Regions from separate parts of the Streptomyces sp. NPDC048196 genome, predicted to be linked through region 2. Evidence: riboswitches for the same ligand, from Rfam matches in the RefSeq annotation. Region 2 holds a riboswitch; the other holds the start of a gene.
What was found. A riboswitch is a leader RNA that binds a small molecule or an ion and turns the genes downstream of it on or off. The one in region 2 is predicted to bind cyclic di-AMP.
Positions count from the first base shown of each region.

Region 1: linked by a shared signal. The riboswitch ahead of AB0E02_RS28185 (transglycosylase family protein) and the one ahead of AB0E02_RS31090 (NlpC/P60 family protein) in region 2 are both predicted to bind cyclic di-AMP.

Region 1 covers NZ_JBEZMM010000036.1:48,326-55,498, forward strand. The annotation lists gene AB0E02_RS28170 (LysR family transcriptional regulator) at 1-499, shown strand, start outside; gene AB0E02_RS28175 (cytochrome P450) at 685-1,920, shown strand; gene AB0E02_RS28180 (transglycosylase family protein) at 2,171-3,187, shown strand; cyclic di-AMP (ydaO/yuaA leader) riboswitch at 3,400-3,608, shown strand; gene AB0E02_RS28185 (transglycosylase family protein) at 3,616-4,272, shown strand; gene eno (phosphopyruvate hydratase) at 4,577-5,857, shown strand; gene AB0E02_RS28195 (septum formation initiator family protein) at 6,036-6,488, shown strand; gene AB0E02_RS28200 (DUF501 domain-containing protein) at 6,649-7,173, shown strand, end outside.
Region 2 covers NZ_JBEZMM010000045.1:43,127-50,299, reverse strand. The annotation lists gene bioB (biotin synthase BioB) at 1-1,058, opposite strand, end outside; gene AB0E02_RS31105 (8-amino-7-oxononanoate synthase) at 1,213-2,421, shown strand; gene AB0E02_RS31100 (ATP-binding protein) at 2,660-3,088, shown strand; gene AB0E02_RS31095 (GNAT family protein) at 3,302-3,949, opposite strand; gene AB0E02_RS31090 (NlpC/P60 family protein) at 4,007-4,480, opposite strand; cyclic di-AMP (ydaO/yuaA leader) riboswitch at 4,485-4,658, opposite strand; gene AB0E02_RS31085 (hypothetical protein) at 4,966-5,274, opposite strand; gene AB0E02_RS31080 (ATP-dependent Clp protease proteolytic subunit) at 5,280-5,915, opposite strand; gene AB0E02_RS31075 (MFS transporter) at 6,319-6,705, opposite strand; gene AB0E02_RS31070 (hypothetical protein) at 6,899-7,129, opposite strand.

The DNA.
Region 1 (7,173 bases), on a different contig from region 2:
GAGCGATCCGCTCATCGAGAAGGTGCGGGAGGGAACGCTGGACGTGGCCTTCGTCGGGCTGGTGCCCGCCGCCCGCCCGTCCGGCGTACGGGAGCGGGTGCTGGCCCGCGGCGAGCTGGTGGCCGTCGTACCGCCGGGGCATGCGCTGGCGGGGCGGGAGTGGACGACGCTGGCGCGGCTGGCGCGGGAGACCTTCGTGGACTTCACGGCGGGTTCGGCGGCCCGGCGCCAGCGCGACGAGGCGTTCCGGGCGGCCGGGCTGTCGTCGGAGGTGTCCTTCGAGGTGACCACGGTGGAGTTCCTGGCGAAGCTGGTGCGGGCCGGGCTGGGCATCGGCATGGTCCCGGAGGCCATCGCCGCCGAGCTGTCCGGGCTGCACATCGTGCGGGCGCGGCCGGCGCCGGAGCGTACGGAACGGGTGGTGTGGAGCGCCCTGGGGCCGTCCCCGGCGGCGGTGGCCTTTCTGGAGGGGCTGGGGGTGGATCCGGGCGCGTCCTGAGGGGGGACCACCGGGTGGCCCGGGGCGGGGCCGCCGTCCGTGCGCCGGGCGTCCTCCGGGGCGGTTACGGTCAGAGGGTGCACGACAAGCCCCACCCCACCCCTACGGACCCCGCGCCCGCCGACAGCGCTCCGGACCGCCCCGCGGGCTGCCCGGCAAACCGGCCGGTCCCGCCCGCGCCCGCGCTGTTCACCTGGGAGTTCGCGTCCGATCCGTATCCGGCGTACGCCTGGCTGCGGGAGTACGCGCCGGTGCACCGCACGGCGCTGCCCAGCGGGGTCGAGGCATGGCTGGTGACCCGCTACACCGAGGCGCGGCAGGCGCTGGCCGACGCCCGGCTCTCCAAGAACCCGGTGCACCACAGCGAGTCCGCGCACGGCAAGGGCAAGGTCGGCATCCCGGGCGAGCGCAGCGCCAACCTGATGACGCATCTGCTCAACATCGACCCGCCGGACCACACCCGGCTGCGCCGGCTGGTCAGCAAGGCGTTCACACCCCGTCGGGTGGCCGAGTTCGCGCCCCGGGTGCAAGAGCTGACCGATCACCTCATCGACGGGTTCGCCGGCCGCGGCGAGGCCGATCTGATCCACGAGTTCGCGTTCCCGCTGCCGATCTACGCGATCTGTGACCTGCTGGGCGTCCCGCGCGAGGACCAGGACGACTTCCGGGACTGGGCGGGCATGATGATCCGGCACGGGGGAGGGCCGCGCGGCGGGGTCGCGCGGTCGGTGAAGAAGATGCGCGGCTATCTCGCCGAGCTGATCCACCGCAAGCGGGAGGCGCTGCCGGCCGTGCCGACGCCCGGTGAGGACCTGATCTCCGGGCTGATCCGAGCCTCGGACCACGGTGAGCACCTCACCGAGAACGAGGCCGCCGCGATGGCGTTCATCCTGCTCTTCGCCGGTTTCGAGACCACCGTCAACCTCATCGGCAACGGTCTCCACGCCCTGCTGGGCCACCCCGCCCAGCGCGAGCTGCTGCAGAAGTCGCTGGCGGCGGGCGACACCGAGCTGCTGACCACCGGCGTCGAGGAGCTGCTCCGCTTCGACGGCCCCGTGGAGCTGGCGACCTGGCGGTTCGCCACCGAGGAGCTGACCCTGGGCGGGCAGCGGATCGCCGAGGGGGACCCCGTCCTGGTCGTCCTGGCCGCCGCCGACCGTGACCCGGCGCGCTTCCCCGAGCCGGACGTGCTCGACCTGACCCGGCGTGACAATCAGCATCTGGGCTACGGGCACGGCATCCACTACTGCCTGGGCGCCCCGCTCGCCCGGCTCGAAGGGCAGACCGCGCTCGCCACGCTGCTGACCCGGCTTCCGGACATCCGGCTTGCGGTGGAACCGGGCGAATTGCGCTGGCGCGGCGGGCTCATCATGCGCGGACTGCGGTCGCTGCCGGTGGAGTTCGCGCCCGAGCGGCCCTGACCAGCGGCGAAGGCCGGTGGTGACAGAGCGTCAGGACGTGACCTGCGCGTGATCTTTGCTACACCGACTTGTGACTACCCGTGACCCCGGCTACCTTTCGATCCACGATCGACGGCTCCTCGAACACATTGCCGAGGAAGCCGCCGGATCGCGACAACTCAACCGCCGCGCGAAAGGCATCCGCATGCGTTCCGGGAACGGCCGACACCGTCGCCCCCGTCAAGCACCGGCCATCTTTGTCACGGCGGGAGTGACCGGCTCGGCACTCGCACTGCCCCTGCTCTCCGCCAGTGGCGCGCACGCCGCCGACACCGCGACCTGGGACCGGGTCGCCCAGTGCGAGAGCGGCGGCATCTGGAGCTCGGACACCGGCAACGGCTTCTACGGGGGCCTCCAGCTCACCCAGGACATGTGGGACCGGCACGGCGGCGGGGCCTACGCCTCGCGGCCCGACCTCGCCAGCCGCGCCCAGCAGATCGCGGTGGCCGAGACGATCCTCGACGACCTCGGCCCGGACGCCTGGCCGAGCTGTGCGGTGAACGCCGGCCTGACGAAGGACGGCCGGGCGCCGCAGGTCGACCCGGGCGGCACCAGCGCCCCGATACCCGACCCCTCGGACGACGACGGCTCCACCGGCTCCACCGGGATGCACGACGGAACGGCCGACAACCCCGGTGGCGATGCGGGTGACGAGCCGGCCGGTGACGAGCCGTCGCAGACCACGCCGTCCCCGTCCACTCCCGCCCCCTCGGACTCCGCCGGCACCGGCGAATCGTCCCCCGGCCCCGACCGGACCTCCGGGCCGTCCGGCGACGCGACACCGGGCGACCGGGGCGAGGACCCGTCCGGCACCCCCGGCCCCTCCGACGACGGCAGCGGCACGGACGACGGCAGCGGTACGGGCTCCGCGGACGGCACGGCCTCCGACGGGCCGCAGGACGGGTCGCAGGGCGGTACGGGGACGGACGGCGTGCCGGGCGGTTCGGGCCGGCACCGCGGCGGCGCGGACCCGGGCGAGGAGGACGGCACCGGCCGGACGGCCGGCGGGCGGCACGCCTCGCGCGGTGACGACGCGCACCGGACGCCCCCGGCGGGCGGCGACGGGTACACCGTGCAGCCGGGTGACAGCCTGTCAGCGATCGCCCAGGCGCACCGGCTGCCGGGTGGCTGGCCGGCGCTCTACGACCGCAACGAGGACGTCGTCGGCTCCGACGCGGACCTGATCCAACCAGGTCAGCAGCTCGATCTCGGCCAGTCCGCAGGGTAGTTCGCCGGTTTTGGCCCGCTTTGGCGAAAGTGAGACAAGCGTCTCGTTGTGGGGCGGTGGGCCCCGAAGGGTCCACCGCCGTCGCACCGGTCCCCACCTGCGGGTTTACGACCCCTCCGTGATCAAAAATGGTCAACTCGGTCCAGTTGGGGGGGTTTGAACGCCACGGGGATTCCTGATTACGGTCATCACCGCTCGCCAAAGCGGGCCCCTTCGATCACACGCCGAATCCTGCCGGTGGTCGGAGGCAGTTGACGCGCAAGCGCCGTAGGCAGGAGCGGGGGAACCAAGGTAGGCGCCGGCCCGGCCCGTGAAAGCGGGTCAGCCGGCTTGGGGTGAAGCCCGGTGCCCATGGCACCGGCCGGGCGACTCATCAGTCCGAACCCGACAGCTCACCTCGCAGGCGTCGGTGAGGAAACGAACGAACCATGCTGATCAACAAGGGCAAGCACCGTCGTCCCTCCAAGGCCGTCCGCGTCGCCACGCTCGCCGGTGTCGCCGGTGCCGCCGTGGCCGTCCCGCTGATGGGCGCCACCTCCGCTTCCGCCGCCTCCGTCGCCACCTGGGACAAGGTCGCCCAGTGCGAGTCCGGCGGCAACTGGTCGATCAACACCGGTAACGGCTACTACGGTGGCCTGCAGTTCTCCAACTCCAGCTGGGCCGCCGCCGGCGGCACCAAGTACGCGCCGCGCGCGGACCTCGCCACCAAGTCCCAGCAGATCGCCGCCGCCGAGAAGCTCCTCGCCCTCCAGGGCCCGGGTGCCTGGTCCTGCGCCGGCGCCGGCGGCCTGACCTCCGGCGGTCCGTCCCCCGACCTGAACACCAGCGCCCCGGTGGCCAAGTCCGCGCCGGCGAAGAGCGACGCCGCCGTCAAGCGCACCCCGGCCGCCCCGAAGCACGAGAGCGCCCCGGCCGCCCCGAAGAAGAACCAGGGCCACGGCAACTACACCGTCAAGGCGGGCGACACCCTCGCCAAGATCGCCAAGGCGCACGGCACCCACTGGAAGGCCGTCTACGCGGCCAACAAGTCCGTCATCGGCGGCAACCCCAACCTGATCTTCCCGGGCCAGAAGCTGCACGTCTGAGCCATCCCCGCACCGGGACACCCCTGGTGAGACCGGCCCCGTCCGGCGCGCCCCTCCCCCCGGCGCGCCGCGGCGGGGCTTCTGTCGTATCCCCCGTCCTTCCCACCGCCGTCCCCGCCACCGCCGGCCGGCCGTTCCGCCGGACTTTCCCCGCTCGGCGAACGTTGCGGCAAACGCCCCATGAGCTGGGCCTTTGCGCTGCTTGTGGGGTTATTCCGTCCCACGGAGCGGGCCAAGGGCAGGCGGACGCCCCCCGGGCCGTTAGGCTCGTGCTGCAACTCCAGACACCCATGAAGGAGACAACGTGCCGTCCATCGACGTCGTCGTAGCCCGCGAAATTCTCGACTCGCGAGGTAATCCCACGGTCGAGGTCGAGGTCGGCCTCGACGACGGCAGCACCGGCCGTGCCGCCGTGCCGTCCGGCGCCTCGACCGGCGCCTTCGAGGCCATCGAGCTCCGCGACGGCGACCCCAACCGCTACCTCGGCAAGGGCGTGGAGAAGGCCGTCCTGGCCGTCATCGAGCAGATCGGCCCGGAGCTCGTCGGCTACGACGCGACCGAGCAGCGGCTGATCGACCAGGCCATGTTCGACCTGGACGCCACCGACAACAAGGGCTCGCTCGGCGCCAACGCCATCCTCGGCGTCTCCCTCGCCGTCGCGCACGCCGCCTCCGAGGCCAGCGACCTCCCGCTGTTCCGCTACCTGGGCGGCCCGAACGCGCACGTCCTGCCCGTGCCGATGATGAACATCCTGAACGGCGGCTCGCACGCCGACTCCAACGTGGACATCCAGGAGTTCATGATCGCCCCGATCGGCGCGGAGTCCTTCTCCGAGGCCCTGCGCTGGGGCGCCGAGGTCTACCACACCCTCAAGAAGGTCCTGAAGGAGCGCGGTCTGTCGACCGGCCTGGGCGACGAGGGCGGCTTCGCCCCGAACCTCGGCTCCAACCGCGAGGCCCTCGACCTCATCCTGGAAGCCATCAAGCAGGCCGGCTACGCCCCCGGCCAGGACATCGCGCTCGCCCTGGACGTCGCCGCCTCCGAGTTCTACAAGGACGGCTCGTACCAGTTCGAGGGCCAGTCCCGCTCGGCCGCCCAGATGACCGAGTACTACGCGGAGCTCGTCGACGCGTACCCGCTGGTCTCCATCGAGGACCCGCTGTTCGAGGACGACTGGGCCGGCTGGAAGGTCATCACCGACAAGCTCGGCGCCAAGGTCCAGCTGGTCGGTGACGACCTGTTCGTCACCAACCCCGAGCGCCTGGCCCGCGGCATCGAGGAGGGCTCCGCCAACGCCCTTCTGGTCAAGGTCAACCAGATCGGCTCGCTGACCGAGACCCTGGACGCCGTCGAGCTGGCCCAGCGCAACGGCTTCAAGTGCATGATGTCGCACCGCTCCGGCGAGACCGAGGACGTCACCATCGCCGACCTCGCCGTCGCCACCAACTGCGGCCAGATCAAGACCGGCGCCCCGGCCCGCTCCGAGCGCGTCGCCAAGTACAACCAGCTGCTGCGCATCGAGGAGATCCTCGACGACGCCGCGGTGTACGCCGGCCGCAGCGCGTTCCCCCGCTTCAAGGGCTGACGCTCCGAAGCGCGGCGCCCCGCGGTTCCGCCGGGGCGGCCCGACCCGGGGCCCGAAAGGGCTGATCGGGCGAGCCGACCGCCCAGCGCCCCGTACGTCCCCGGCGACGGTCCCGTACCGTTGCCGGGGACGTACCTGCTTGAAGCAGACCGGCGTCCGTCAGTGAAGGGGAGACGACGTGCCCGCGGACCGGTTCTCGACCGCGACCCGACTCAAGGCGCTCGGCGAGCAGGCCGCCGCCCGCGTCTACCGCGCCCGGCCGGCCCGCCGCAACCGCCTCACCGGCCGCGCCGCCCTGCTGGCCCTGGTGATGTGCTCGCTGGTGGTCGCGCTCGCGTACCCGATAAGGCAGTACGTCTCCCAGCGCTCCGACATCGCCGACCAGCGCCGCAAGGCCCGGGACGCGGGCGCCGAGCTGGACCGGCTGCGCGAGCAGAAGGCCCGCTGGCAGGACCCCGAGTACGTCCGCCAACAGGCCCGCCGGCACCTGCACTACGTCATGCCGGGCGAGACCGGATACATCGTCCAGGACGGCTCCGGCACCGCCGCCGCCCCCAAGGGGACGCAGGCCGCGCAGCGCCCCTGGTACGACAACCTCTGGCACGCGGTCGACGCGGCCGACAAGCGGTAGCGCCGGCTCCGGCCGGGCCGCCGGTGTGCCCGGCCCGTACCGCCGGCGCGCGCCGCCCCGTACTGTCGACAGGGACGGCACGCACCGCCGTACCGCTGTCCCGTCGTCCCGGTCGTCCCGTCGTCCCGCCGTTTCACCCATCACCTCACCGAAAGCGCCCATGGAAACCCCTCCGCCCCAGACCGAGCCCACCGAGCCCACCGCCGCGGACATCGCCGCCTTCAAGGAGCAGCTCGGCCGCCCGCCGCGCGGCCTGCGCGCCATCGCGCACCGCTGCCCGTGCGGCCAGCCGGACGTCGTCGAGACGGCGCCGCGCCTGGAGGACGGCACGCCCTTCCCCACGCTCTACTACCTCACCTGCCCGCGCGCGGCCTCCGCGATCGGCACGCTGGAGGCCGACGGCGTGATGAAGGAGATGACCGAGCGGCTGGCGACCGACCCGGAGCTGGCCGCCGCCTACCGCGCGGCCCACGAGGACTACATCCGGCGGCGGGACGCCATCGAGGTGCTGGCGGGTTTCCCCAGCGCGGGCGGCATGCCCGACCGGGTCAAGTGCCTGCACGTCCTCGTCGGCCACTCGCTGGCGGCCGGGCCGGGCGTCAACCCGCTCGGTGACGAGGCGATCGCCATGCTGCCGGAGTGGTGGAAGAAGGGCCCCTGCGTGAGCCCGTGCAGCGAGCACCAC
Region 2 (7,173 bases):
GCGGGTGCCTCGGCGTCCGTCTCCGGGGCCGCGGCCGCGTGCTCGCCGCACGGCCGGCGGTGCTCGGGCAGCGTCGTGGTGTCCGTGCCCTCCACCTCGAAGCCGGCGTCCTCGATCATCGCCAGGTCGTCCTTGCCGGCCTGGCCCTCGCTGGTCAGGTAGTCGCCCAGGAAGATGGAGTTGACCAGGTGCAGGGCCAGCGGCTGCAGACTGCGCAGATGCACCTCGCGACCGCCGGCCAGCCGCACCTCGATGTCCGGGCAGACGAACCGGACCATCGCCAGGATGCGCAGCGCACGCTGCGGGGTGAGGTTCCACTCCTTGGCGAGCGGGGTGCCCTCGAACGGGATCAGGAAGTTGACCGGCACCGAGTCCGGGTCCAGCTCACGCAGCGCGAACACCACGTCCACGAGGTCGGCGTCGCTCTCGCCCATACCGGCGATCAGTCCGGAGCAGGCGGACATGCCCGCGGCCTGGGCCTGCTGGACGGTGGAGACCCGGTCGGAGAAGTCATGCGTGGTGCAGATGTCGCCGTAGGTGGCTTCCGAGGTGTTGAGGTTGTGGTTGTAGGCATCGGCACCCGCCGCGCGCAGCCGCTCGGCCTGGCCGTCGGAGAGCAGTCCCAGACAAGCGCACACCTCCACGCCCTCGTTCTGCTCCTTGATCGCGGCGATGGTCTCCGAGACCCGGTCCACGTCCTTGTCCGTCGGGCCGCGGCCGCTGGCCACCAGGCACACCCGCTTGGCGCCGCCGGCCAACCCGGCGGCGGCCGCCTTGGAGGCGTCATCGGGCTTCAGCCAGGTGTACTTGAGGATCTCGGCCTTCGACCCCAGCCGCTGCGAGCAGTACGAGCAGTCCTCCGGGCACAGGCCCGACTTGAGGTTGACGAGGTAGTTGAGCTTGACCCGCCGCCCGAACCACTGGCGGCGCACCTTTCCGGCCGCGGCCACGACGTCGAGCAGTTCGTCATCGGAAGTCGCCAGCACGGCCAGCGCCTCTTCACGGGTCGGCAACTCGCGCCGCAGTCCCTTGTCCACCAGTGTGTTCAGCAGGTCCATGGCGATGATCCTGTCCTACGCCCCCGCCCCCGGCCAAGGAGGATTCCCACAACGCGCGTCGATCGGGGTGTGTGTATCGCCACACCGTGACCGGGCGGAACGACCGCTAACGTCTATCGACAGCCCACAATCGAGCCCCCGACGAAGGACGCCGATGCCGCAGGACTCCGCCGCGCTGCCGCTGCGCGACACCGCGCCCCCGCCCGCCGCCGGCCCGGCGCCCGGCTCGGCCTTCGACTGGCTCGACACCGCCCGCGCCGAACGCCAACGCGCCGGCCTGGTCCGCGCGCTGCGCCCCCGCCCGGCCGACTGCCCGCTGCTCGACCTGTCCGGAAACGACTATCTCGGACTCTCCCGGCATCCCGAGGTCACCCACGCCGCGGCCGAGGCCGCGCAGCTCTGGGGCGCCGGCGCCACCGGCTCGCGGCTGGTCTCCGGCAGCACCGAACTCCACGCCCGGCTGGAGGCGGAACTCGCCGCGTTCTGCGGCTTCGAGGCGGCTCTGGTGCTCTCGTCCGGATATGCCGCGAATCTCGCCGCGGTCACCGCGCTGACCGCACCCGGCACCCTGGTCGTCTCCGACGCCGGCAACCATGCCTCCCTCATCGACGGCTGCCGGCTCTCCCGGGCCCGCACCGAGGTCGCCCCGCACGCCGACCCCGAGGCCGTACGCCGCACCCTGGCCGGCCACAGCGGGCGGGCGCTGGTGGTCACCGACTCGGTGTTCTCGGTCGACGGCGACGCCGCACCGCTGCCCGCTCTGGCCGCCGCCTGCCGGTCGCACGGCGCCGCGCTGCTCGTCGACGACGCCCATGGGCTGGGTGTCCTCGGTGACGGCGGCCGGGGGGCGCTCGCGGCGGCCGGACTGGCCGGGGACCCCGACGTGGTCGCCACCGTGACGCTCTCCAAGTCGCTCGGCTCCCAGGGCGGCGCGGTGCTCGGCCCGGCCCGGGTCATCGAGCACCTGGTCAACACCGCCCGGACGTTCATCTTCGACACCGGCCTGGCCCCCGCCGCGGCCGGCGGCGCGCTGGCCGCGCTGCGGCTGATCGGCCGCGAACCCGAGCGCGCCGCCCGGGCCGGGGAGGTCGCCCGCGCACTGCACCGCCGGCTCACCGCGGCCGGTCTGACGGCGGTACGGCCGGACGCCGCGGTGGTGTCCGTCCGCGCCCCCTCGCCGGAGGCCGCGGTCCGCTGGGCCGCCGACTGCCGCACGGCCGGTCTCGCGGTCGGCTGCTTCCGCCCGCCGTCCGTGCCGGACGGGATCTCCCGGCTGCGGCTCACCGCCCGCGCGGACCTGACGGAGGGGCAGCTCGACCAAGCGGTGGAGACGATCGTCGCCACCGCGCCGTCGATGATCTGATCCTCGGTGACGCTGGGTGACCGGCACGGCGTCCCCTATCCGGTCTCCCGTCGCAGAGTTCACCGCATCGAGCGATAGATATCTGTAGATGTTGCTGGATCGAGCACCACACCGGGGGCACGGGTGGCAGTCTGGCGCTCCAGCAGAAGCCCGAGGCCGCATCGTTGACCCGAGCGGCACGCCGGCTCACCGGTCAGCGGACCGGAGCCGGCCTCGGTGGGAAAGGGACGGCGTCGCGATGGCAGACCACCAGGAATCCGCACTCACCCTGCCGAGCGCCCCGGAATCGGTCCGCCTCGCCCGCGGACACGCCCTCGCGGTGCTCACCGAATGGGGTCTGCCCGCCGCTTCCGCCACCGCCGACGCGGTCCGCCTGATCGTCTCCGAACTCGCCACCAACGCCGTCCAGCACACCTTCGGACGGTCCCCGACCTTCACCCTCGAACTCCGCCTGGACCGCGACGAGGAACTGCGCGTCGGGGTCACCGACAGTCACCCGCGCCGCCCGCGCCGGCTGCCCGCCGCGGTCCAGCAGGACAACGGCCGGGGGCTGGTCATCATCCGCTTCCTCGCCGCGGAGGCCGGCGGCCGGCTCTCCGTCGTCCCGACCGACACCGGCGGCAAGACCGTCTGGATCAGCCTGCCCTGGCGGATCGCGGTCGGCTGACGGCGCGGCCGTCACGGAGGGCCGCCGTAACGGAAGGCCGCCGTGATGGGAAGCCCGCTGTGAGGGGAAGCCCGACGTCACGGCACGGCGGGGCGGCCGAACGCGCCGCGCGGCGGCGCGCACCGGGCGCCCCGCGCGCCGGGAGCTTCACGCGCTGGAAGCCCCGCGAGCCGGAGGCCACCACCGGCGCCCTGCCCACGCAGCGGCTACGGCTCAGCCGCGTCCGCCGACCGGCACCATCAGCACCTCCGCGCCCACCGGTACGAACCCCGCGGCCAGCAGGGCACGGACGCTGCGGGCGTTGCCGGGGGCGGCCTGGGCCCAGAGCCGTTCGCCCGCCGGTATGAGATGGCGGGCGGCGTGCGCCAGCCGGCGGCCGAGACCGCGGCCCTGGCCGGCGGCCTCGACCTCCACCGCCAGCTCAAGGCGGCCGGCCACGCCCCGGCCGATGACCAGCGTCCCGCCGTCCCCGGTCGTCCAGACCCGCACCTCGTCGCGGTGGCGCAGGGCCCGCACGATCCGCGGATGGCTGCGGTCCGTGGTCTCCACCAGCTCCAGCGGCGGCGGGCCGGGCAGTGCCTCGGCGACCGTGGCCAGGTCGATGTTGTTGGCCTCGCGGCCGGTCCGCTCACCCAGCGCGGTGAGGAACGGCGGGCTGAGCGGTCCGGCGAGGTCGCCGGGGGCTGTCCGGTCGTGCACCCAGGACGGCTCCACGTCCGCGAACACCACGGCATGGCAGGTGAACGACACCACGCCCACGTCCCGCGGGGACGGCGGGGGCAGCACCGTCACCGAACCGTCCGCGGGCGGGAAGCAGCCCCGCGCCGCGGCCGTAAGCACCTTGCTCAGTTCCGAGGTCACCCCGTCAAGTTACCGGGGCCCACTGACACTTCACCGAGCGTCCGGCGTCGCCGCAGCTCAGCGCACTCTTCCGTACGAGACCGCGCGGCTCCAGATCCTCTCCAGCCGCACCACGCTGCCGGCCTTGGGCGCATGCCACATCCGGCCGTGCCCGGCGTAGATGCCGACGTGGTAGATGCCGGTGCCCGAGTGGAAGAAGACCAGGTCCCCGCGTTTCCGGGCGGCGGCCGGGATGTGCCGGGTCTGGCCGTACTGCTGCGCGGCGGTGCGTGGCAGCTCCCGGCCGGCGCGCTTGAACGAGTACACCGTCAGGCCCGAACAGTCGAAGCGGTACGGCCCCATGGCCCCGTACTGGTAGGGCGAGCCCCGCTTGGAGGCCGCGATCCGCAGCGCATGTGCGGAGACGGTCGCGGCCTCGGCGTCGGCGGTGGTTCCCGGGGCGAGCGTGGTCCCGCCGAGCGTGGCCAGTGCCAGTGCGGACACGGCGCCGGCGCGGGCCAGCAGATGTGGCGTATGCGTGCGCACGGTCATGCGCAAACCCTTCGTCAGCCGCCTGCGAAGGAAGACCTGTCGGGTTCGGGCAGGCGAAGATGCCCGGCCGCTTCCACGGCTTCACCCCAAGGAGTCCGTCGGGCCGTGCGGGCCCCGGACCCCGTACTGCTCGGGTCCTCCGCTCCCGCCGATCCACACGCATCGACCGGACATCCGGCACGGCGGCGGGATTAGGCGCCCGGCCGGACCGCCCCGTCGCTGTGGCGGGGTCTTGTCGTCGAAGGGATCCTCACGCACCCGCCACCCGAATTCCGAGTTGAAAATGCCGAATGTGACATGCGCCACAGTTGCGCCGAATGGTGGGATTTGCCCCGTTACGCGCTTGAGAGGCGCCTGCGGCACCCCCCGGACCTGGGGCGAAACATCGGTAACCGCAGTAATTCCGGTGCCCCGCGCAATTCGTCGCCCCCTTACCGCACGCGCGGACGCTACGCCGTCCGGGCAGCGCGGGCGCGCGTGTCGGCTCAGGGTTCCCGGGCCGGCGGCACCGTCACGTATCCGGCCCGGCGTTCCCCGTCCAGCACCCGCAGGGCCCGGGCCAGCGTCTCGCCGTGCCGCTCGTGCTCGCCCCGGTTGTGCATCAGCGTCAGCGCGTCCCGTAGTTCGGCGGCCTTGCTCACCAGTGCCTGAGCGGCGCGCAGGGCTTGGTAGGTGCCGCCGCCGCGGGCCGGGTTGATCCGGCCCAGCAGGTCGAGCGCCTCCAGGTAGCAGTCGATCAGCTGCCCCTCGGCGCGGGTCAGCGCGGGCAGCGGCGGGGTCTCCGGCGGCCACATCCGGCTCACCGCCCCGCGTGCTGGTCGGCCGACTGCTTGCGGTTACGGGTGAGCCCGTCGATCAGGCCGTACGCCTGCGCGGCCGGGGCGTCGAAGATCTTGTCGCGCTCGATGTCCGCGGCGATCCGCTCGCGGGGCTGACCGGTGTGCAGCGCCAGCATCTCCTCCAGCATGGCGCGGCTGCGCAGCAGTTCCTGCGCCTGGATGTAGAGGTCGCTGGCCTGGCCCTCGAACGGTTCGCTCACCGACGGCTGGTGGATCAGCACCCGGGCGCCCGGGAGCGCCAGCCGCTTGCCGGGGGCGCCGGCGGCCAGCAGCACCGCGGCGGAGGACGCGGCCTGCCCCAGGCAGACGGTCTCCACGTCGCACGACACGAAGCGCATCGTGTCGTAGATCGCGGTCATCGCGGTGACCGAGCCGCCGGGGGAGTTGATGTAGAGCGAGATGTCCCGCTCGGGCGCGGCGTGTTCGAGGTGGATCAGCTGCGCCATGACGTCGTTGGCGGCGGTGTCGTCGATCGGGGTCCCCAGGAAGATGATCCGCTCGCTCAGCAGCTTGGAGTACGGGTCCATCGTCACCGTCCCCTGCGTGGTGCGCTCGGTGAACTCCGGAAGGACGTAGCGGGCGGTCGGTCGCAGCATGGCCGGCCCCTTTCCTCTGTAGAAAATGTACAGGACGTACATCCCGTTAGAATGGGACCCGATTTTAGTGATCAAGTCAAATGCCCAGGTCAGATGGGGCTTTTTGCTCCTTGGTGAGGGCTCATGTCTCACATCACTTGTCACCGTTTGGGGGGCGTCCATGGTCAGCCTGGTCCGCGAGCTTGTCGTGATTCGCCGCGGTAGGGCCGAGGTCGGCACGCCGGACGACGTTCCTTGCCTGTTCCCGGGCGGTCGTCCAGGGTGCCCTGTCACCGACAGCCAGATCGGCAAGCGCCTCCCCGACATCGGGATCCGAACCAAACAGGATCGGTCCGCTTGCCCGCGCTCATGCCCAGCGCACCGTGAACGAGCCGTGGCTTGCGGCCGCTTCGGTCGATGAGAATCAGCGCGAATCATCGTCAGCATGAACAGGGCTCCCATACCGATAGTGGCGAGCAGGGCGCCTCGGTCGTTGAAGCCGATGTCGGTGCAGAGCGTCGGCGCGTAGCAGAAGGATCGTGTTGATACCGCCGAGGTTCTGGAAGAACACCGGCAACATGCCGATGGTGAAGGCCGGTCTGAGCCGCTGCGACAGCAGTTGTCCGAGAGCCAGCGGAGCACTCGCCCATGTCGCACGGTGGGTCCGCTCGACCTCCGCCAGCTCGTCTTCGGCAGCCCCGTCACCACCACGAAGCCGGGTCAGCACCTGCTGAGCCTGATCACTGCGGCCATGCGCGACCAGCCAGCGGGGACTTTCCGGCTGGCTGACGATGCCGGAGGCGAGGAGCACACCGGGAGCCAGGCCCAGCCCGAGTGTCCCTGGCTCCGCATCTGCCGTCAGCCGCGGAGCCCGTCGGTGGCGGGCAACGAGCTCACTGTGCAGCAGGGCCGAGCGGAGGGGACGGCTTCCGGCGGGGCTCGTGCAGGGGCCGGGATGGAAGGACGAGCCGAGGCAAGCGGGAGCGGAGTCGGGAGAAGGCCGGTCAGGGAGGGGTGGCCACAGCGCTGAGATAGTCGGCCACGTCGGCCACGTCCCGGATCCGGTTCGCGTCGGCTTCAGACACGGCGCCGAGGATTTCCGGTGCAAGGGCGACCGGGACTCCCAGCCGCTCCATGCACTTGAGCGCCGTGCTTCGGCACGCCGCGGCGATCGTTTGCCTGTCGAAGATGGACGGCAGCCTCATGCCGCGTTCGACGGCGACGAGGAGTGCCATCTGCGCGAAGCGCTCCGCACCTGATGCCCGGGAGCATCACGAAG